Regions from separate parts of the Lysinibacillus sp. 10T31 genome, predicted to be linked through region 2. Evidence: riboswitches for the same ligand, from Rfam matches in the RefSeq annotation. Region 2 holds a riboswitch; the other holds the start of a gene.
The links. Region 2 has a riboswitch for preQ1 ahead of queC (7-cyano-7-deazaguanine synthase QueC). Riboswitches for the same ligand answer to the same signal wherever they lie in the genome.
Positions count from the first base shown of each region.

Region 1: another riboswitch for preQ1. It lies ahead of AC1DCY_RS15585 (QueT transporter family protein); the one in region 2 lies ahead of queC (7-cyano-7-deazaguanine synthase QueC).

Region 1 is NZ_JBFTHS010000025.1:16,472-28,708, forward strand. Features, by position in the region: gene ilvA (threonine ammonia-lyase IlvA) at 1-1,107, shown strand, start outside; gene AC1DCY_RS15555 (nuclease-related domain-containing protein) at 1,308-2,252, opposite strand; gene AC1DCY_RS15560 (ABC transporter ATP-binding protein) at 2,427-3,221, opposite strand; gene AC1DCY_RS15565 (ABC transporter permease) at 3,214-4,242, opposite strand; gene AC1DCY_RS15570 (ABC transporter substrate-binding protein) at 4,630-5,652, opposite strand; gene AC1DCY_RS15575 (hypothetical protein) at 6,201-6,449, shown strand; gene AC1DCY_RS15580 (DUF1259 domain-containing protein) at 6,602-6,997, shown strand; PreQ1 riboswitch class I at 7,274-7,318, shown strand; gene AC1DCY_RS15585 (QueT transporter family protein) at 7,325-7,807, shown strand; T-box leader at 7,898-8,098, shown strand; gene trpB (tryptophan synthase subunit beta) at 8,159-9,322, shown strand; gene AC1DCY_RS15595 (long-chain fatty acid--CoA ligase) at 9,369-10,994, opposite strand; gene AC1DCY_RS15600 (hypothetical protein) at 11,158-11,373, opposite strand; gene AC1DCY_RS15605 (serine hydrolase domain-containing protein) at 11,583-12,237, shown strand, end outside.
Region 2 is NZ_JBFTHS010000012.1:30,454-42,690, reverse strand. Features, by position in the region: gene AC1DCY_RS09015 (tyrosine recombinase XerC) at 1-463, opposite strand, end outside; gene AC1DCY_RS09010 (hypothetical protein) at 828-1,241, opposite strand; gene AC1DCY_RS09005 (circularly permuted type 2 ATP-grasp protein) at 1,416-2,906, shown strand; gene AC1DCY_RS09000 (alpha-E domain-containing protein) at 2,860-3,825, shown strand; gene AC1DCY_RS08995 (transglutaminase family protein) at 3,887-4,741, shown strand; gene queE (7-carboxy-7-deazaguanine synthase QueE) at 4,863-5,591, opposite strand; gene queD (6-carboxytetrahydropterin synthase QueD) at 5,584-6,057, opposite strand; gene queC (7-cyano-7-deazaguanine synthase QueC) at 6,061-6,720, opposite strand; PreQ1 riboswitch class I at 6,988-7,034, opposite strand; gene AC1DCY_RS08975 (leucine-rich repeat domain-containing protein) at 7,232-9,106, opposite strand; partial or broken gene AC1DCY_RS08970 (transposase) at 9,533-9,745, shown strand; partial or broken gene AC1DCY_RS08965 (IS5/IS1182 family transposase) at 9,735-9,926, shown strand; gene speE (polyamine aminopropyltransferase) at 10,260-11,114, opposite strand; gene speD (adenosylmethionine decarboxylase) at 11,114-11,548, opposite strand; gene AC1DCY_RS08950 (aminotransferase class I/II-fold pyridoxal phosphate-dependent enzyme) at 11,545-12,237, opposite strand, start outside.

The DNA of each region.
Region 1 (12,237 bases), on a different contig from region 2:
CATGTACGCTCATTTAAACTTCGTGGTGCCTATTATAAGATTAAAAAAATTGAAGAAGAGGCTCGCAAATTTGGCGTTGTTTGCGCGAGTGCGGGTAATCATGCCCAAGGCGTGGCCTACGCTTGTGCACAATTGAAAATTCAAGCAAGTATTTTTATGCCTCAAACAACACCTAAGCAAAAAATTGACCAAGTTCGTATGTTTGGTCGTGATTATGTAGAAATTATTTTAGCAGGTGATACCTTTGATGATGCTGCAGAGAGTGCATTTGCTTACTGTGACGAACACGAAAAAATCTTTATTCACCCATTTGATGATTTCGATGTCATCGCTGGACAAGGAACGGTCGCTGTTGAAATTATGAATGACATGGAGGAACCGATTGATTACGTGTTTGGTAGTATTGGTGGCGGTGGCTTAATGTCAGGTGTTTCAGCCTATGTGAAAAACCTTTCCCCTAACAGTAAAATTATCGGTGTAGAGCCTGCTGGGGCGGGCAGCATGAAGGCTGCATTTGCTGAAGGTGGTGCAGTGGCACTTGATTGGATTGACAAATTCGTAGATGGTGCTGCGGTAAAGTGCGTCGGTAATCACACATATGATGTTTGTCGTCGCTACTTAGACGACATCGTACTAGTACCAGAAGGAAAAGTATGTACGACGATTTTAGATCTTTACAATAAACACGCCATTATCGCAGAGCCTGCTGGTGCATTATCAGTAGCAGCACTCGACTCTTATAAAGAGGAGATTAAAGGTAAATCAGTCGTTATCATCATTAGTGGTGGTAATAATGACATCGGTCGCATGCAGGAGATTAAAGAGAAATCTTTAATTCACGAAGGCTTACTATACTACTTCATCGTTAGTTTCCCACAACGCGCAGGCGCACTTCGCCAATTCCTTACAAGCGTAGTAGGACCAAATGATGACATTACAACTTTCGAATACACAAAGAAAAACAACAAAGAAAGTGGTCCTGCCTTAGTCGGTATCGAGCTTGGCAATCGTGAAGACTACGAAGGATTACTAGCACGCATGAATGAATTCGGCTTCAAATACAAAGAAGTAAACAACGACATTCAATTATTTGGCTTACTAGTCTAAACGAAAGGGTCACACTTGCTATGTGAGTGTGGCTTTTTTAGATTTATCGGAATAAATTTGTGATTTATCGGAACAATTCTGTGTTTTATCGGAACAATTTCGAGATTTATCGGAACAATTCATGATTTTATCGGAATGTTTCATCAATTTATCGGAACAATAGATAAAAACAGTCTATCTGACCGCTCTGATAGACTATACTATTTAATAATATACTTTCGATTCTTCTTTGCGCCTACTTCTTGAAGCTGTAACGACTTCAATATTTTATATACTGTTTTAACGCAAGAGATGCCGAAAAAATCTTGAAATAAACTGTTGGATATCAATTCTCCATACATATAACGGTAATCTTTCAGTGCATCATTGAATGCTTGATTATCTACCTCACCACACTTCTCACACTGCCACTTACCTTGACGATATTGCATGACAAATCGATAATCGCACTTAGAGCATAATACACCTTTCTTTAGTTCATCCATCTTCATATCGCATGTCCATTGTGTAGGTTTATGCATCTTTAGAATATGTGTTGAGAGTTCTCTTAAAACTTTTTCACTTAGATAGACTTGTCGATGTTGCTTGAACAGCTGCTCCATCTTCTCTGCCAAACCACTCACATGAATAATCGGTTGCGCAGACAAACTTGGCGTCATAATCATATTCGGATTTGCAGAAACGATCATATAAACAATAGGTATAGGATAGCCTGCCTTTTGGAAAATCTGACGCAAAAACCTAGCATGTCGCTTCACTTGATCAAAGGGATTTCTAAAGCCATCTACTCTGCCATCAGAAGTAATTCGAATAAATTGATGGTTATCTTCCATATATTCTATACGCCCAACGATATTTTTGATTTCCACTATTAAAACAAAATTTCGCGACATATATAATGTATCCATTTGATGTATTGCTCCACCTTCAGCATTAAGCTGTACATCATGCAATAAATAATGCGCATGCTCCAAATAGATTTCCCGCCATTCTCGGTCTACTCTTTGCTCGCCAACAATGCCAGCCTTTGTTCTTCCTAGCATTTCTTGAAAATAATCATACTTAGCGTGAGATTTAGATAGTCTTCTTTCGATCATTTCTAACACGAGTTGCTTCGATGAAACTTCCCGTTTTTTCAGTAGCATATTTTCACCTCCTTTAGCTAGATTATAATGCACTTTATCGAAAGAGTTTGCTTATTTATCGAGAACTTTTGATTGTTTATCTACCAACTTTTTTGATTTATCACCCAACTTCCCAAAAATATCGACATCAAGCGAAAAAACGCCCATACCTATGTATGAGCGTTTTTTCATTTATTATCCTAGTAGCGCACGGTCTGAGTTCATTTTCTCTCCGCGGATACGTTCGAACTCTGCCATTAAATCTGGGATGGTTAATTCATGCTTACGATCCTCGCCAACCTCTAAAATGATTTGACCTTTATCCATCATAATCAGTCGATTTCCTAAGTCTAATGCTTGTTGCATATTGTGCGTGACCATCAATGTCGTTAAGTTGTCTTTCTCAACTAAGTATTTCGTAATACGTGTGATTAACTCTGCACGAGATGGGTCAAGTGCCGCCGTATGCTCATCTAGCAATAAAATAGAAGGCTTCGTAAATGTTGCCATTAAAAGAGACAAAGCTTGACGCTCCCCTCCCGAAAGTAAGCCAACTTTTGCAGACAATCGATTTTCCAGATTTAAACCTAACATCTCCAACGATTCCTTGAAAAATTCTCGACGCTTTTTATCAACACCGAAGCGCATACCTCTACTCTTATTACGCGAGTAAGCTAATGCTAAATTTTCCTCAATCGTCATTGTTGGTGCTGTACCAGCCATCGGATCCTGGAATACGCGACCGATATAGTGAGAACGCTTATATTCTGGCAAAGTAGTAACCTCATTCCCATCAATTGAAACCGTGCCAAAGTCTGGTGTTAATGCGCCAGAAATCATATTCATCATGGTCGATTTGCCAGCTCCATTACTGCCGATAATTGTGACGAAATCCCCTGGCTTTAAGTGCAAATTAATTTCTGCAAGTGCCATTTTTTCATCAGGCGTACCTTCATTAAAAATCTTATTAATGCCGTTTAATTTAAGCAAGGCCCTTCCCTCCCTGCTCAATCGTCTTTACTCGTGTTCTCTCTGCTGCGCGCTTCACCTTACGTTTGCGCTCCTTACTCTTATTGATAAATTGAGGTAAAACCAACGCTATAATAACAATGATAGCTGTTATTAATTTCATATCTCCTGAATCAAGGAAATCTACTCGTAATGCTAATGCTAAAATAATGCGGTAAATGATCGCTCCAGCAATGACAGCGAAAGTTGTGCGCATAATCGTTTTTGTACCGAAAATGGCTTCGCCGATAATAACAGAGGCAAGACCAATCACAATCATCCCAATCCCCATACTGACATCTGAGAACTTCGAATATTGAGCGATTAAAGCTCCAGAAAATGCAACAAGTGCATTAGAAAGTCCTAGCCCTAGAATTATTAGCGTATCTGTATTTGCCGAGAAGCTACGAATCATACGCTTATTATCACCGGTTGCTCGAATAGCCAATCCAACCTCTGTTTTTAAGAACCAGTCAGCAATGAACTTAATTAAAATCGTAATGATTAATACTACGATTATCGTACTCCATGTTGAAGGTAGTTGCTGAACACCGAAGCCTTTTAATAGGTTATTTAAAGCCGTATCGATTCCTAAATCACTCCAAAATGCTTGAAACTTTGAAAATAAAGTCTCTGAATTTAATAGCGGAATATTCGGACGACCTATCGTATTTTCTGCAGTTGACCCCATAATTCGTAGGTTAATAGAATACAAAGCAATCATCATTAAAATCCCCGATAATAGAGGATTAATTTTCCCTTTTGTGTGAAGAATTCCTGTCATACATCCAGCAATAAATCCAGCAACAATTGCCACTAAAGTCGCTAAGATTGGGTGGTAGCCAAGCATAATCATCGTCGCTGCCGTAGCCGCCCCTGTTACAAAGCTTCCATCAACCGTTAAGTCCGGAAAATCTAACACGCGGAATGTTAAATACACACCAAGTGCCATAATTGCATAGATGATTCCTTGCTCCATCGCGCCAAATATTGCTATAAACATAGTTGAATCATCTCCTAATAATTTCTTAATAAATATAATTCGGCTCATCACCATAAATTGAAGTTGATTTCCGTTCCGGCTGGGCGCGTCCGATAATCCCCAAGGAGTCTCCCAGCCCCCACTCCAATCAACTTATCCATGTGACATATAACTTTCGATGACAAACCATAGCCTTCTCATATATTAGTATTCTAATAAGATGAAACTAGTAAGAATTACCCCACCATAATCATGGATCAATGCATAATACTTATAATTTTTCTTATCCACAAACAGAGCGGTAATTCTCCCTCATAAATGATTTCGTTTTTCATTCTAAAAGTAGATAAAGCGGGGGCAGTTTTAGATCTCCCCCGCTTCGCTCCATAAGATGATCATGTCAGGTCATTACTTTTCTAACAGTTCTGCACCCCAAGAATCTTTAATTTCGATTCCTAAATCATCCGCTACTTTTTTATTTATTAATAGTTTTAGCTTTTGTGGGTATTGTACTGGTATATCCGCAGGTGTTGCTTCACCTTTTAGAATTTTCACAGCCATTTGCCCCGCTTCATAACCGATGTCATAATATTCAAAACCATATGCCGCTAAGCCACCACGTGCAACAGAGTCAAGCTCTCCTACAACTAGTGGTAATTTATTAGAATTTGCTACATCAATTACAGACTCAAGAGCCGAAACTACTGTATTATCAGTAATGATATAGAATGCATCTGCTTTACCGATTAATGATTCAGCAGCTTGTTTTACTTCTGCAGAAGTTGCTGCAGATGCCTCAACTACTGTTAGGCCTTGCTCACCCATAACTTTTTTCACTTCTTTTACTTGTGCTACTGAGTTTTGCTCACCTGCGTTGTAAACCATACCTACTTTTTTCGCACCTAATTCCTTCAAGAATGCTACTGTTTTCGCAATAGTATCAGGATGTAAATCGATCGTTCCTGTTACATTTTTCCCTGGCTTCTCCATCGATTCAATGAGCTGTGCGCCAACAGCATCTGTTACAGAAGTGAAGACAATTGGAATATCACTAGTAGCTGTCGCCGCTGCTTGTGCAGATGGCGTAGAGTTAGCAAAGATTAAATCTACGTTGGCACTTACTAGATTGTTTGCAATCGTCGTGTTAAGACTGTTATCTCCTTGCGCTATTTGTGGATCGTATTCAACCTTTAAGCCCGATTCTTCAATTGCCTTTTTAAAGCCATCAGTTGCAGCATTTAAAGATGGATGCTCAACAATTTGAGTAATCCCGATTTTATATGTTTTGTCATCTGTATTGCCGCTCTCACTTGCATTATTCTTTTCGTTCCCTTTCGAATCTGATGAACTAGAACCACTGCCACCACAAGCAGCGAGCATTAAAACTAACCCGAATAACAGGAACGAAAGCTTTTTTAAATTGCTTTTCACAAATAATCCCCCCGATATTATCTCTAATATTTATCACACTTTATCCAAACAAAGTGTGAATGTATCGCTATATTATCGTTATTATCAAGGTTCGTCAACAACATTATGAATGTTCTGACTTTTAAAATCGATGAAATATTTTATCTTTTCACTCAATTTGCCGCTTTAAACCGCTAAACTGCGCTGTTTCTATAAATTGATTTCTTTTTCTAACATAACAAAAATTTTTTTGACAATTTTGCGAAGTCATTTGATTTTTAGAGTAATTTATGGAAAACCTAAAAAACCTGACATTCTCCGTAAGAAATGTCAGGCCTTCATAACAGTGCTTTTACTTCTTCATCTACTAACCAACTACTTTGAGGTAACGGAATATCTGGGAAGCATACGTGCGTTTAAGCAACACCTTGAATGGCTGAATAAAGACAACATGCGAGTACTTTAGAATCACCAGCTCGTATTATTCCCTTTATGTTTTTAGTCTCCTTTTTTGTATTTAATGCATATGATGCAAATGAGACAGTGCTGTTCCCAAAAGGAGGAATACCATGAATAATGATGAAATGGATTTAAATCAACCTTCTCATTCAAAAAAGCAGCAAAATGCAAAAACAGGAGATATTGACACAATCATTTCTAATCTTTGTGACAGTCTATTCGAATTCGCTCTAGATTTTGCCTTAAATGCCTTAGAATATACAAAAGAATTAGACGAAGAACTAGAATATACGGATGAATTTAAAAAGCAACTGGACGATTTAATTGTTGAAATAGAAGAAATTAAAAATGTTATGTGAGGATTAGTTTCAAATAAAAAACCCTTATTACTTTCTCTTCAAGGCATCCTCATTATAAATAATCAACTATGCCTCGGCTTGTTTGTAGTTGTCGCTTTGCTTTCGCTACAGAAAATAATTGCCGAAAGAAATTTAATAATAGAGGTGTCTAAATGCAAAGATTTCAAGATATGTGTACAAAATTTGCTCAGATTGCAAACGGAAAAGCTTCTATCGAACATGGCGTATGTTCAGTAAGACTTAATCGAAACCTTAATGTTATGATTCAAGGTCGCCCAAGTCGTAGTGCACTTCATGCTGGGATAACATTCGAATCGCTCGATATATATGGAAATGCACTTAACTTAGGTGAGGTTGTAGTACTAGAAGAGGAATTATCCCCATTTGTTAAGGTACTTGCCGATAATAATTTGATTATAAGTGCTGTTCATAATCACTGGATATATTCGGACCCCGCTATTTTATACGTTCACTTTCAATCAATAGAGCCCCCATTAATTTTTGCGCAAAAATTTGCTCATGCTTTTAGACTATTAAAAAACTATTGACATGTTCACTTTAAAAGAACTGCTTATAACAGTTCTTTTTTGATATGACCGGACTCCCCTTTAGTTGTTGCTTCTCATCCATTCCACCTGCAAAGAAGCAAGTGTACAAGCCCCCTTCTTATGAATTCAACATTCGAATCCTGGTCACGCACACACATATCTAATTAATGAGCAACTAACAAAAGCTAAATATTACCGTTAGCACTATTAATTCCTGCGCTTTTTTTACTCAACGCTATTTACAAACAAGCACGAACATTGATATGATTGCATTTGCTTCACGTGGTTCGTAACCATCCCACGTAAAAAAACTAAGGAGAAATGAATATGAAAATTAAATTTTTAGCAACGAGTGGCATTATTGCAGCGCTCTACATTGCTATTACATTGTTAGTCGCACCATTTGGCTTTACAGAAGTGCAGTTCCGTCTATCGGAAATGTTTAATCATCTCGTAGCGTTTAATCCACGCTTTGCCGTTGGGATCATTATTGGTGTATTTATCTCCAATATATTTTCACCAAACGGCATTATCGATTTGTTTTTCGGTGTAGCCCATTCGATGATTACCCTTGGGTTGTTCATTCTTATTTGTAAATTTGTCAAAAATATTTGGGCTCGTTTAGTCATCAATACATTGTTATTTACATGCACAATGTTCATCATTGCCTTAGAATTAAACATAGCATTAGAATTACCATTCTTCTGGACATGGTTGACTGTTGCTGCAGGTGAATTTGTTGTTTTAGCGGTCGGTGCGCCGATTATGTATCTATTGAATAAACGCTTAAACTTCAAAAATTTAATTTAACTGACGAATCTTATTAGATTCGTCTTTTTTTATTTTCTTGGTACCAGCATACCTTGACACTATTCTGAAAATACTTTACAATTCATTTCAATAAATGCTAGGAAAAAGAATAGTAGCAAGCTGTAGTACTTAAAGAGAGCTGATGGTTGGTGCAAATCAGTAGTACATACTTGTGAATGGGCTTTGGAGCAGCCTCATCAAATGTGAGGACGAATTTACTCCACGTTACCGGAGTACGAAAGCGCGCAATTTTTGCGAATGAAGGTGGCACCACGGTTACTCGTCCTTTTTACAGAAGGATTGTAGTGACTTTTTTTATGGAAAAAATTAGATAAGAGGAGTCGAGAGAAGATGAGCACAGTAGTAGAGAAAAAAGGATATTTCGGTGAATTTGGCGGTAGCTTTGTTCCTGATGAGCTTCAAGATGTGTTAAATATTTTAGATGAAAACTTCCAAAAATATAAAGACGATGAAGACTTTAATAAAGAGCTAGAGTATTATTTCCATGAATATGTTGGACGCAAATCTCCACTTTATTTTGCTGAAAATTTAACAAAACAATTAGGCGGCGCAAAAATTTATTTAAAGCGTGAAGATCTTAACCATACAGGTTCACATAAAATTAATAACGTTCTTGGACAGATTTTATTGGCAAAGCGCATGGGTGCTAATCGTGTGATCGCCGAAACAGGTGCAGGTCAACATGGTGTAGCAACAGCAACTGCTTGTGCAATGTTCGGAATGGATTGCACAATTTATATGGGTTTAGAGGATACAAAGCGTCAAGCATTAAACGTCTTCCGTATGGAGCTTCTTGGTGCAAAGGTAGTAGCTGTTGATAAAGGCCAGGGGCGACTAAAGGATGCTGTGGATGAAGCATTTGCTGATTTAGTTGAAAACTATGAGACGACTTTTTATTTATTAGGTTCTGCTGTTGGACCTCATCCATTCCCTTCAATGGTCAAGCATTTCCAATCAGTCATTAGCCGTGAAAGTCGCGAACAAATTTTAGAAAAAGAAGGAAAGCTACCAGCAGCAGTACTTGCTTGTGTCGGTGGCGGTAGTAATGCGATTGGTGCCTTTGCAGAATATATTGCAGATGAAAATGTTCGTCTTATTGGCATTGAACCAGATAAGGCGGCAACTTTAAATGAAGGAACACCGGGTGAATTACATGGCTTCAAATGTTTAGTACTGCAAGATTCAGAAGGCAATCCATTACCAACATATTCAATTGCCGCTGGGCTTGATTATCCTGGAGCTGGTCCAGAGCATAGCTATTTAAAAACAATTGGTCGTGGAGAATATGTAACGGTGACGAATGAAGAAGTGCTTGAAGCATTCCAAGTACTGTCAAAGGTTGAAGGAATTATTCCTGCACTTGAAAGCTCCCACGCAGTTGCACATGCACTAAAGCTTGCCCCAACATTATCTTCGGAAGAGAGCATTATTATCAATATCTCTGGCCGTGGAGACAAAGACGTAGAACAAGTATTTCAAATGTTAAATAGGTAACGCGAAATGAAAGAGCGATTTCCCTGAGTGGAAATCGCTCTTTTAACTATACGAATGAACCTAATTTCGGATAAATTTCTGCCACATTATCTCTAAGCTTAGCTTTTAGGAACTTTCCAACGGATGTTTTGGGTATTTCATCTAAAAATACCACATCATCTGGTACCCACCATTTCGCAAATTGACTTTCTAAAAATGCAAGAAGCTCCTCTTCACTTGCTGACATTCCTTCCTTCAACACTACGCATGCTAGCGGGCGTTCTTGCCATTTGACATGTGGAATTGCAATAACTGCTGCTTCCAAAACAGCATCGTGGGTCATTAACGCATTTTCTAAATCCACTGAGGATATCCACTCCCCACCTGATTTAATTAAATCCTTTGTACGATCTGTTATTTTGATAAAGCCATCCTCTGTTCGTACCGCAATGTCCCCTGTATACAACCAACCATCTCGATACGCATCATTTGTACGTTCATCACGATAATATTCATGTGAAATCCATGGACCTCGCAAGCGTAACTCACCCATCGTCTCCCCATCCCATGGCACTTCTCCATTATCATTAATAATACTTGATTCAATACCGGCCATCGTCATTCCTTGCATTGCTCGCGATTCAATACGCTTTTCAATTGGCCATTCATCCATCCAAGACATATAATTTGATAACGCTACAATCGGCGTTGTTTCTGTCATCCCATACACGACTATATATGGAATGCCATACTGCTCTTCAAATGTACGAATAAGTCGCGTAGGTGAAGCAGAGCCGCCACAACAAATGGCACGTAGCGAACTTATATCTCGCTCACGCTTCTCCTGTTCCTGCAACGCACCAATCCAAATGGTCGGCACCCCAGCTGTTAATGTAACTTTTTCCTGCTCTACTAAATCTAAAATGATTGCCGATGTGAATTGTGGACCAGGCAATACCTGTGTAGCACCTACATTGACACTTGCAAATGGTAAGCCCCACGCATTTGCATGAAACATTGGTACAATCGGCATCACGACATCACGCTCAGAAATGCCCATTGAATCAGACATACTCAGCATCATACTATGTAGCACTAGACCTCGATGTGAATAAACAACCCCTTTTGGATTTCCTGTTGTAGCGCTTGTATAGCACATTCCAGCAGGCTCCTCTTCCCCTATATCCTCTGGGAACTGATAGTTTTCATCTGCTGCTGCTAATAAATCCTCATAGGATAATGCATTCGGTAATGTCGTTTCTGGTAAAGTATCCTCATCCGTCATAATAATATAATGTTTCACTGTCTTGAGCTCAGGCGCAATGTTTTCAATAACTGGTAACATATCTACATCAATCATTAAAATCTCATCTTCTGCATGATTAATAATATAAGTTAAATGTTCTTCTGATAAACGAATATTCACCATGTGCAAAACAGCGCCAGAACACGGTACCGCAAAATAAGCCTCTAAGTGGCGATGCTGATTCCAAGCAAAGGAACCAATCTTCATTCCTCTTGTCATCCCCAGCTTTGTAAGCGCATCTGCTAGGCGACGTGTTCTTTTCGCCCATTCCCCATATGTTAAACGGTGAATCTTCTGTGGGCTCGTCCGTGAAACAATAGTCTTTCTAGCAAAATAAGTTTCTGCTCGTTTAAAAAAGTTTGTTAATACTAACGGCGTCTGCATCATAAAAACCATCCATCCCTTCTTCTTGTGAACTCCCTTTTTTACCTTTGTGAAATATTAACAGCTAATTTAATTGAATACTATTAATATTTTGAATATGATTATAGTAGAAAATTATAAATTAAGCTATATATTCCAATAATTTTCTTTTTATTGTTAACTTTTTCTAAAATAACTCATTCACATAACGGGGGTTGATTTCCGTTCCGACTGGGCGCTTTCCTGAGGGCGTCCGATGAGCCGCTTCACTCGCGTTGCTCGTTCCAGGGTCTCGGGCCAACACGAAGTTGGTCACGAAGGCGTTATCACAGGACGTGATGGTTTTAGCCTTCGTTCCTCTATTGCTGATCCCAAGGAGTCGCCCAGTCGCAACTCCAATCAACTTATTTACATGGCATATATTTCAAAATGACACCTTAACCTTCCGATGATGAACCAAAATATATTAGAAAATCCACTTGTATAGCTCATCACCATAACGTGAGTTGATTTCCGTTCCGGCTTGGCCTTTCCTGGAAGCGTTGGAGGGAAGAATGAGTAAAATTAATACTTGCATATATCAATATAAGTTTACTTAAGGAGAGTGAAATGATGGGGTTTGACGAATGTATAAACGAGGATTTCAGTGGGGTCATATCGGTCACTCAAAATGGTAAAAATGTATACCGTAAAGCCTTTGGATACGCAGATTTACCAAATAAAGTATCAAACGAGATTGATACAAAATTTGCAACTGCCTCAGCAGGAAAAGTATTTGTTGCCATAGCCATTTTGCAACTGATTGAACAAAGGCGGTTATCTTTTGATAGTTGTATCGGGGACATCTTGAATTTTGATTTAAAGAATATTGATCCTCATATCACCATGAGGCAGTTGCTTAATCATACATCGGGAATACCCGACTATTTTGATGAGTCTGTCATGGAAGATTATGACGAACTATGGATAGATTACCCCAATTATAAAATTCGCACATCATCAGATATCATTCCATTATCTATACATAAGCCGATGATGTATCCTACAGGAGATAGATTTCAATACAATAATACAGGATTTGTTGTTCTTGGTCTTATTGTTGAGGCCATTACTGGCTCTTCATTTGATGTATATCTTAATGAACATGTTTTTATTCCTTGCGGTATGTTGAATACGGGGTATTATGAACTGGACAGATTGCCTGCTCAATGTGCAAACGGATATGTATATGATGACAGCAGGCAAGAGTTTTATACCAATATTTACA
Region 2 (12,237 bases):
TCGGTGAAGCACGATTTGGCTGGATACCATCGATAAATTGCGTGGCTTCCTCGATGTTCATATAGATAGGTCTTTTCCGACCAATTTTTGGCGTTTCTAATTCATCTGCCGGATTTTCCTCTAGAAGACGTCGTTTCCCTTTTAGATATTTAAAAAATGATTTTAACGTTGCTACTTTACGTGCTCTCGCAGAAGCTGAATTCCCACGCTGCACCTCGCAATATTCCATAAATAAATATAGATCCTCTAGTGTCATTTCTCGAATATCTTCTATTGAAATAGTTGAAATATCTATTTTCGTTAATTCTGATATATCATGATCATTCTGAATTGCTATGTAGAAACGGAAGAATAATGTCAAATCATATTCATATTCTTTTCTTGTGCGATGAGACTTTCCTTTAATCGTCGTTAGATAGACAAGAAAATCTCTCATTATTTTAGGAAGTTTTGTCTTTTCCATAAAATCACCTCTATTTTCTCTATTTTACCACGAAAAAACGTTCCCAAATATAAATTTGGGAACTTAATGGTGAAAAAAGTGTCATTCTTTTATTAATGGAACGAATGTTCTATTTATAGACGACAAAAAAGATGATTCTCTTTTAGCAAGAAAATCACCTTTTATAAAAGTTTTTTTGAAAGTTTCAATATTTAGGTATAAAACACGAAAAAAATGAATATTTAAATCTAGTGAGTTAAATGCTCTGAGACGATTCGAAAAACGAAAAGATGGGTAACTATACGTGTCGATTCTTCTCACAATGAGCATGGGATTATTTGGTTTTTTGTCGATTCCGGTATAAATATGCCCAGGTGAGATTCGCTTACTTTACAAAAATACTATACGTCCCATCTACTTGTTTCGCTAGAGACCAGTTTGTTGATAGCATATGTTGAAGCTTAGCGATAGCTTCCTCATCACAAGTTAAATGCTGGATTCCTGTTTCTAATAATTGATAATCCTTACCTTCTTCTAATTGGAAACGAAGATACAGTAAACGTTGAATGCCTGGCAAAGTTACATATTTGATACGGTAGTTACCATGCAGAGCGTTCAAAAATAATTGTTCCCCTTCTTGATAAAGTGCCATTGTTTCGGAAAATTCATAGTTTGGTACTTTTTCCTGCCAAACTGATACATCCCCTGTTTGCAATGTGTGTACAATCTCCTCATCAGTAAAATCTAATTTTGAAAGCTTGTCTAACTCATAAGCTTGCATTAAATTAATGATTGTCATTTTATTAGCTCCTTTTATATGTATTTATCTTCATTCCTCTAAAAGTGATGAGATGAATGAAGATATGGTTCCATTTCAATTGGTACCCATTATCTACAATTACGCCAAGGCGAAATTGATTCTTACTAAGTGTAACACGTTTTCTCTACTACTTAAATTCGGAGGGCGATCCATATGATGAAGTTCTATGAATCTGGTATGTTTTTTGATGAGATGTTCGAAGGCAATCAACCGAAGCCTCATTATCGGTCTTTCCATCATAAGCTCAATGCTTTCACTAAGGAACAATTAAAGGAAAAATATCAGCAAGCACAATCAACATTCCTTAAACAAGGCATAACATTTACCGTATATGGTGCACAAGGTGGAACAGAGCGGACAATGCCCTTTGATTTTATACCTATTATTATTCCATATGAACAGTGGGAAGTAATTGAAGCTGGTATGAAGCAGCGTGTAAAAGCTTTAAATTGTTTTTTACATGATGTCTACCATGAACAGTCTATTATTGAGGATGGGGTTATTCCGAAACAGCTCGTTGAAAACAATCCGTATTATTATAAAGAAATGCTTGGTGTAAAAGTACCTATCGATAATCATATTTTTTTAGCAGGCATAGACTTGATTCGTGATGAAAATGGTGTTTATTACGTGTTAGAAGATAATTTACGCAATCCTTCAGGGATATCCTATGTTTTTCAAAATCGATCTGTTATGAAGGAAGTGTATCCTGAATTTTTCTCTAAACATACGATCCAGTCGCTCGACAAACAAATGGCCTTTATGAAGAAGGCACTTCTTGCTCATCGGCCACCTTGTATGAACCCAGATAGAGAACCTAAAGCTGTTCTGTTAACAGCAGGCATGTATAATTCGGCCTATTACGATCATGTTTTTTTAGCACAGCAGCTCAATATTCAGCTTGTTGAAGGGCGTGATTTAGTTGTCCGAGATAACAAAGTCTATATGAAAACAATCTACGGTTTAGAGCAAATTGATATTATTTATCGTCGAATTGATGATGATTTCTTAGATCCTGTTGTTTTTCGTGAGGATTCTTTACTTGGAGTTCCTCATATAATGGCTGCTTATAAGGCTGGAAATATTGCTATTTTAAATGCTGTTGGTAATGGTGTTGCTGATGATAAAGCGATGTATGCCTATGTACCGGATATGATTCGCTACTATTTGAAAGAGGAACCTATTTTACGTAATGTCGAGACCTATCATCTAGCTGATGATAGACAGCGAGCTTGGGTTCTTAAGCATATGAGAGAGCTTGTCATAAAAAATGTTAGTGCCTCTGGTGGCTATGATATGCTAATTGGTCCGCATGCGAGCGATGAAGAAATGGCTATTTTTAAAGAAAAGATTTTGGAAAATCCGTATCAATACATTGCACAACCAACTATTAGTCTGTCTAGAGCACCAGCTTTCCAGGATGGGAGATTCTATCCTTGTCATGTCGATTTGCGTGTTTATGTAATGAAGGGCGAGGATATTTATGTGCTTCCTGGAGGTTTATCGCGTGTAGCATTAAAAGAAGGATCTTTAGTTGTGAATTCTTCCCAAGGCGGAGGAGCAAAAGATACATGGATATTAAAGGAGGAATTGCAGTATGCTAAGTCGAGTAGCCGATGCACTATACTGGATGGCACGATATAGTGAACGATCACAAACGAATGCACATATATTACAAGTACAGCTGTTGAATATGTTGGAGCAATCTGGCAAAGAAAATGAATACATCGATCATTGGGAAGCGGTGTTGAATATTTGTGCCTCGAAGGAAGAATACTTGTCCTTTTATGAGTCGATTCGAGTTAATCCACTTATCGAATATCTACTCTTTTCTAATAATAACTGCAATGCCCTCCATGCTACTTTACGTGCGGTACGAGAAAACGCTCGTATAACTCGAGATAGCATACCCATTGAACTTTGGGAATTGCAAAATGCCTTTTATCTATCATTACAGCAAGAAATGATGGAACGTGAAAGACCAATTCCACTAATCGTTCTTAACTCCTTTTTACAAAATGTACGAAAGACTTCTTTGACGGTAACAGGGCTTATCGAAGGCTCGATGGATCGAGATTTACCCTTTTATTTCATGCAAGTTGGGAAATGGTTAGAACGTGTAGAAAAGACGATTCGTATGGCTTTAATTATACTGGAGCAACATAAGGAAATAGCCATCTCTTTAATAGAAGCGGACGGTTCGTTTTTACTCGATTTATCGGAGGCGACGGAATCTTTTTTGCGCAAGCATCGCCAAACCAATTTACTTTGTGTGATTCAATATTTATTACAGGATAATCATTTCCCACGTTCAGTGATGTTTTGCTTAGAAAAATTAGAAGAAGCATTTACTTGTTTAGAAAACGATCCTCTTTCAGCAAGATTTTTAGAGCTTCATACCCCATTAAAGAGTTTATTATTTGCTGTGATGAATGTAGATTTATGGAATAGTACCATTGAGGAAACTATTTTGTTAATGGAGGAAAGATTGTGTCAATGTATTGAATTTGGCAATACATTTGCAACAATTTATCATTTATATGAACCCAGCGTACAACCTTGAAAGGAATCAACCACAGCTCCCTTTCAACAAGCAAGTCAGTAATCCAAAGGAAGCGGACACAATGAAATTTGAAATTCAACATACTAATATTTTTCAATATGAGTCTGAAGTCGACCAAAGCCTAAATACAATCCGCTTAAAGCCAAGGGGCGATGAGCGTCAGCGCTTATTATCCTATCGAATTACCATTACACCTTCATCTTTAACGCGTGAGCATACAGATATATGGGGCAATACGGTTGGCACTTTTTATATACCTGAGCAGCACCAAGAGCTAGAAATTCAGACGACCTCTATTGTCAGCATTCAACGTGCACCATTTATTCATCGCATTCAATATTCACCAGAAATGCAGACCATTTTTCACTCGCAACTATTTTATGAGCATTATTTACCCTATTTAAAGTTTACACATTTTACGTATATGACAGAAAATCAGTTAGAGGAAGTTTATCATGCCATTGGTCATGCTGAAAATCCTGTACTATTTTCATTAAATTTAATGCAATATATATACTCGACTTTTGAATACGTTCCTGGTGCGACCGATGTTACGACAACTGCAAGTGAAGCCTTCTCCCTTAAGCGAGGGGTTTGTCAGGATTTCACCCATGTCATGCTTGCAGTGCTAAGAGCTAAAGGAATTCCTGCACGCTATGTGAGCGGTTATTTATACGTCGATGAAAACTCTGCCTTGATCGGTGATATTGCAACCCACGCATGGGTAGAAGTCATGATACCAGGAATCGGTTGGATTGGTCTAGATCCAACTAATAATGTAGAAGTATTAGAAAATCACATTATTTTATGCATCGGTCGTGATTATTCCGATATAAGCCCAGTTGAAGGTGTTTATTCAGGTGGTAAGCATGATTTATCAGTTAAAGTGAGTGTTAAAGCATTGAGTCATTTGTAACAAAAACGTGTAATGTTTTAAATTAAACCCCCTGATTTTTCTACGCTAGGAAGAAGAATCAGGGGGGTTATTAAATATATGACTCTTCAAGCAAATTTAAAGAAATTTATGTAATAGCACACTATACACCTCTTTTATTTCCCCAAACAAGGGCATGCAACTGTGGCAGTACTTTGACATCTCTTAATTCCTCATCCTTAATCACTCTATCAATTAGCGCATGATATTTATCTAATAAATGTAGTATTAATCGTGAATTGTCAGTCGTCATGAGATCATCATTACCGACTTGGAGATAAAAAGGAATCATTGGATATCGTTGGTGAATTTGTTTAGCATAATCGTAATCCCCTTGAATAAAAACGACTATTTTGATGGATATATGTTGATTACTGTTTCGATTTTTAAGTTTTTCGAAGATATCAGAGAGGATCAAATAGTCTGTGGTCATTCCAGAACTAGGTGGCTTTGGTGAGATAGTCAGTTCATCAATCTCATACATCCATTTTTGCCACCTACTTCCCTGTGTTTCCACTCCGACCTTTATGTCATTTTCTTTTAAAATTGCAATGAGCTCTCCCAAATTTTGATGGAGTGCAGGATTGCCGCCTGAAATCGTGACAAATGAAAAGCCACTGCCTCCAAGACGTTTCAACTCAGTCCAAATTTCTTCTGCTGTCATTTGGACAATAAGATGCTTTCCGCTGCCATCCCACGTAAACGATGAATCACACCAAGAACAGGAATAATCGCAGCCGGCAGTTCTCACAAACATTGTCTTCTGGCCAACTACCATTCCCTCACCTTGAATCGTCGGTCCAAAAATCTCGATAACAGGTACCTTACTCAACTTCCATCCACTCCCGTCTCGCTTCTGCATAGCTTGTCGGAGTTTCATATAACCTGATAAACTCTACACGCACACCGTTATATTCTTGTTCATCAAGCAAGGCAGCAGCCATCTTTTCGTAAATCCAAACAACAATGTTCTCTGCCGTCGTATTCATAGGTGGAAGCGTTTCATTTAAATAACGGTGATCCAAATGAATTTCTATTTTTTGTTTCCAAATGCCTTTAATATCGCCAAAATCAAACATCAATCCGCGTTCATCTGTGTATCCACTCAGTCCTAATACTACGCGATACGTATGACCGTGCAGGTTTTTACATTTCCCTTCATAATTATGTAAATGATGAGCAGCATCGAAGGTAAATTCTTTGCTTACGAGTACACGCTTTGCATGATAGTTCAATTGATTTCTTTGAATATCCTCATCTATTTTTTGGAGTTTATCGACGATTTTAAAATCTGACATGCTTTAAGACTCCTTCCTGTAACTCATATACTCATCTAGCCCTTTTTTTCGCAGTTTACATGCTGGGCATTCCCCACAGCCATCTGCTATTACACCGTTATAGCAAGTCATCGTTCTTTCCCGAACAAATTCAAGTGCCCCAAATTGATCAGCAAGCTCCCATGTCTGTGCCTTATTTAGCCACATCAATGGTGTATCAATCACAAAGGAATCATCCATCGATAAATTTAACGTTACATTTAAGGATTTAATAAAAACATCTCGGCAATCTGGATATCCGCTAAAATCCGTTTCACAAACGCCAGTTACAATATGCTTAGCTCCTACTTGGCTCGCTAAAACTCCCGCAAATGAAAAAAAGAGAAGATTTCGGCCAGGTACAAAAGTCGATGGAAGCTCACCATTATCTCCGTCTTCTACCTTTATGTCTTGTCGTGTCAACGCATTCGGAGCAAGCTGATTCAGGAGTGACATATCAAGAATGTGATGCTTAACACCGAGCTCACCTGCTATCTCCTTCGCACATTCAATTTCAAGACGATGCCTTTGACCATAATCAAAAGTTACTGCCTCAACCTCTTCAAAACGTTCTTTTGCCCAGAACAAACAGGTTGTACTGTCCTGACCTCCACTAAATACAACAATTGCTTTTTCCTGCTTCATCTATAAAAACTCCCTTATATCGAAAAAACAGCACTCTAAGAAAAAGCGCTACTTTCTTCTTAGTTTTTAAACGAATATTGTGTACCTTGGTTACCCAATAATATTAAATCCTTCAACCTTCTTCACGGCTTTGGCCAAACATAAAAAAACCTCCTTGCAAAATGTTTCCCAACACTTTTCAAGAGAGGCATTACCAATCATTCTATTAAAACATAAGTAAAAACATAAAAAAAAGCCACGTCCGATATGGACATGGCATATTGTCATGTTTCCATAGTTTTTTATAGAGGGTATTTGCTATGAACCTCTCCCGTTCTAGTCCGGGCATTCTTTTCATCAATATAATACATAAAATAGTATAAAACGTCAAATTGATTTTTTATAAAATCTTCCCATGAATGCTTCTCTGGAAAAAATGACTGTTATATTGCCCTATATTTTAGCAGTATACTAAACATTTTGCTGAGATTAGATTCATTAATATTTTGAGGATATATATAGTCACATTACTTCAATAAATCACTATTCCATTGTCTAGAACTGATTTATTTTGCACCTGATTTCCTAAAATATATAGCTTTTTCAAATTGGGCAAATTCACTAAAGGCTCTACATTTGAAATAGCGTTATTTTCCAAATGAAGCACCTCAATTTGTTGCCAATTTTCCATAAAACTTAACGATTGTAGTGAACTATCTTGTATAGTGAACGAACGTAGAGCTGTTAAGCCAGCAAAGTAAGGCATAACCTTATCAACTTCATGCACCCAATCACCATTACCTATTCGATAGGATACATCATTCAAAGTTAAATGTTCCAGTATGTTGTTGTTAAATGAATTTTGACTATTAATTTGAAACCTACACTCATTACAATTTAACGTTTTTACATGCTGTAAATTGAATAATTCACTCGTCTCTTCATAAAAAGATGTTTCATTTAAATTTATTGTTTGTAGATTTGGCAGACGATTTAAAGAACGAATGCCCGTAAAATCGCCAGATTCCATCGCTGTAAGTTGTTCTAGCTGTGGGTATTTCAGTAATTCTGCTCCATTCAAATACGACTGTGCTCCACTTATATCAACAGTCAAATCTTTTAAAGCAGGCGCCTCTAACTTGGATAAGAAAGTATTTTTTAATTCCGCTTTTTTTAAATGAGGTGCTACAATTGATGCTATTTGGCCACTATAACCAGTTATCGATAAATCGGTCAGTGAAGTCAGGCTGTTCACAATATCAAGCAAATCTGATTTATAAAGAGAAGCTAAACGCAGCTTGGTCAATGAAGACTTATTTCTAAGGCGTTCTAAATTTGTAATATCCATATTTTCAAGATCAAGAGATTGCAAGTTAGGCATGTTTTGTATAAAATCAAGCGTTTTTAAATTTTTTACCGCTGTAAGTTTCAATTCTTGTAATTGATTCAGTGAATAGAACGAGCTAAAATCTGTCGCCTCACTATAATCTATTGTTAACGACTCTAGATCAGTAAATGATGACAACCACTTTAAATCATTGGCAAAACTTAAAGACAATGATGTTAATGGCAGTTTATTCAGAATAGCGAAGTCTGTAACTGTCTCGGTGTGATACGAAATTTCAAGTGATTGAAGATTAGGAAACTCTAATAATAAAGCAAGTTCATCATTACTTCGAATTTGAATAGAGAGCTCTACAACATTAGACTTATCGCTAAAATAGTCAGCAATTTTACTAAATGATTCATTAAAGCTACCTGTATAGCTTTTTAAGCCTTCCAGATGTCGGAAGCTTACCTTTTCACTTTGTGATATTTCATAATCGCCCATCAAATTCAATACCGTCAGACCAGTAAAGGCTTCAAAATCTTTTTGTTCGATTTTTTTTGTATTTAATAACTTATCCATAATAATATAGTTAGAAATTTCGGCTTGCTTATTTGTAAACGGATCATCAAGGCTGTAATCAAAATGCCATTGATCTTCAGAATAGTATGCCTTTAAATAACGGATACTTGCGATTTCTTCTTTAGTTGGCATTGCTCCACCTTTATCAAAAATATCTTTTAAAAAGAATAAAAGAACTTCGCTTTCAGGCATTTTTCGAACAGGTATGTCCTCACGCTTACCATATTCTGTTTGATTGCCGCTCAAAAGAAAATAGCCAAAGAATGCACAAAGGATGACAATTGGTATTATTAAAAGCGCTTTTAAATTCTTTTTTGGACGTGTATCTTTATCCGCAGAAGTTGTACCATAATAATTATTAATCGTCTGATCAACATAATAGACTTTATTCTCTTTCAACATTATTTCAGTTTCACAAAAAGGACATTTGAATGATTGTCCCTCTCTATATTCAATTTTCCCATTACAATTCGGACAATTTAATTTAATGATTTCCACTGGCAATCCCCTCTCCAGCTCTACTTTTAATTAAGCTTAGTTGTCTGAAAAATAATTGTCAATATTTCTATTAAATACTATTTATCTTCCACCTTAAGACCTACAAAAAAAAGTCGCCCATAAGGAGGGCACTGAAAAAGTCTATATCTTCTCACATTGTGAGGTATTCAACGATTAAATCGTTGAATACCCCGCTTTTTTCATTTGGTACTGTGACTCTACTGTTGTTTTCCGAAGCATTCTGCTCGCTTTCCGCGGGCGAGCGCCGAGCCTCCTCCTACGCTTCGCTTCGTGCGGGGTCTCGTCTGTCTCGCTTTCCCGCAGGAGTCGAGCGATGCTTCTCCAAACAACGCAATGTATCACACTATTATTTTAGTCACGCTTTCCTTTATAATAAAAGAATTAATGTGCAGGTGGTGCCCCCTGATGATTTCAAATCAAGAAACCCTTAATTTAAGTCCATATATGGCGATCTACGATATTGTTGTGCCAAAAGATAATATACTTCGCCAAATCAATGAACTTGTTGATTTTGCATTCATTTTAGAAGAGTTAAAAATAAAATATTGTTTAGACAATGGACGTAATGCCATTCCTCCAATTCGTATGTTTAAGTACTTATTATTAAAAGTCGGATACACATGCCGAACAAGAGGCATTTCAAAATACGGAAGCATTTAAGCAATTAGCCGCAAATCGCTACAAAGTAGAAGCGAAGAATAGTGAATTAAAAAACGGACACGGGTACGATACGGCATCGACTGCGGGTCTATTTGGCATGGAAATTCAAGGTGCTACAACGATATTCGCTGTCAATTAGCTACTAAACGAAAATGAATAAGGAATAGAGACAGAAATAAGGCACTTCCTGTTCAAAATTGAACAAGAAGTGCCTTATTTTTATCTGAAAAAGGTTCGCTTTTATGAAAATGTAAGTTTTTCAGTACCCTCCACATAGGCGCCTTTTTTTGTGTTTATTCACTTTTTTATACAATAAGTTTAAACTTCTGGTTTACTATTACTTGTGATACAGTTCTACGTAACATGGATAAGCGGTTATTATACGTCACTCAAGCCTCAACTTCCTTCGAAAGAAGCTCCACAAAGTCCCTATAATCTTCTGTCGTAAGAGTAAGTTTCTACATTTAAAGGTTTATTCATCACAATCAAGTGCGTCTTTCACAAATGTAGGAAGTGCGAATGAACCAACGTGTAAGTCTGTATTGTAATATTTCGTTTTTAGAGTAAATTTTTCCCAAGTATCTACTTGAATATCTTTAATTGGATGTAATGCTTTTGAAGCAAATCCGAATAGCCAGTGTCCCGATGGATATGTTGGCATATGGAATTGATAGACGCTCGCGATTGGGAAAATACCTTTAATTTTTTTATGTGCTTTACGCATGTTTTCCGCATACTCCGCGAAGTATGGTGATTCGTGTTGGTTAATTAGAATTCCTTTTTCATTTAATACACGGTAACATTCTTTATAGAAAGCTGTTGTAAATAAACCTTCACCGACTGAAATTGGATCAGTAGAATCTACTAATATTAAATCGAATGATTGATCAGCTGCGTTTTGAACGTAAGCTAAGCCATCATCGAAAATCATTTCCATGCGTGGATCTTCTTCGACACCAGCAGCTGTAATTGGAAGGTATTTTTGGCACAAACGGAATACTAACTCATCAATTTCAACCATTACTACTTTTTCTACTGATTCGTAACGTAGTACTTCACGAGCAGTACCACCATCACCACCACCGATAATTAATACTTTTTTTATATCTGGGTTGGTAGCGAATGCTGGGTGCGTAATCATATCGTGATAAACGAACTCATCTTTTTCATTGACCATCATTAATTCGTCTAAAGTGAAGAAAGTACCAAACTCATCACCTTTATAAAAATCAATTTTTTGGAACTGAGATTGTTCACTATGAATTTTTTCGTTGTATCCGATTGAAAATTTACAGTGATCGCTCCATTGTTCTGTATACCATTTCATTAAATCACGTCCTCTAATACTTCTTGTTTCACTAGAATTGTATCAATTTTTTGTTCTGCAAATTGGCGAATTTTATCTGCCATTCCACGAGGTACTTCAAATGATTCTGTCTTTTTCGCTTGCAGTTTTTGTTCTAAATATTCTGCTGCTTTCCAAGGACTTACTGAGTCGCCACAAGTGTAAACATCTACAGAAGCAAAGCCATATTCTGGCCAAGTATGAATCGTTAAATGTGATTCAGCAATAATTACTGCACCTGAAACACCATATGGGTTGAAATGATGGAAGCAAGATTCTACAATTGTCGCCCCAGAATAGTCTGCCGCCTCATTCATAAACTGCTCGATTAAAGCATTTTGCTCAATAATTTCACTTGGGCAACCATAAAATTCGATTAATACGTGTCTACCTAATGTTGATAATTCAATGCTCATTTATCTATCTCCCTTACGACTGTTATATAATTTTCTTCTTTCGTTTCGAACAGAACATTTCCAAAATTATGAAAATAGAAGTTATATAATTCTACTACTTCCTCTGAAATAACTTCTCCGGGGATCACTAGTGGTATTCCCGGTGGATAAATCATTAATGAATCTGCACTAATTCGACCTACCGCATCATAAATTAAAATTGTTTCTGTTTCTGCATGACACGCCTGTTGCGGTGTCATTGCTAATCTATTTATTTGATTTGCTGTCACATAAGCTGACTGAATCGCATCTTTTTTAGCGTGATTAAGTTCTATATCTTTTAACGCATGTACTAATTTACCGATTGTTTCATTCGTATCAACATGACTAATGACTGCCATTATGACATATCCTTCAGCAAGTTCTAATTGAATTCCATACTGTTGTTTCAATATTGTGTAAACTTCGAAACCAGTTAAACCGATATCGTTCACACGAATAACAAGTTTTGTCCAATCATAGGATTGATTGAAATTTTGTTGTACGTATTCAGCTTGTAGTACTTCATAGCGTGAATTATGTTCAATTTCTTCAATTGCCGCATTAACAATTGACTTTAAATTGCTATAACGTTGCTGTCCAAACAGCGCTAAATCCCTTCGTGCTACATCTAAAGAACTCATTAATAAATAATTTGCACTCGTCGTTTG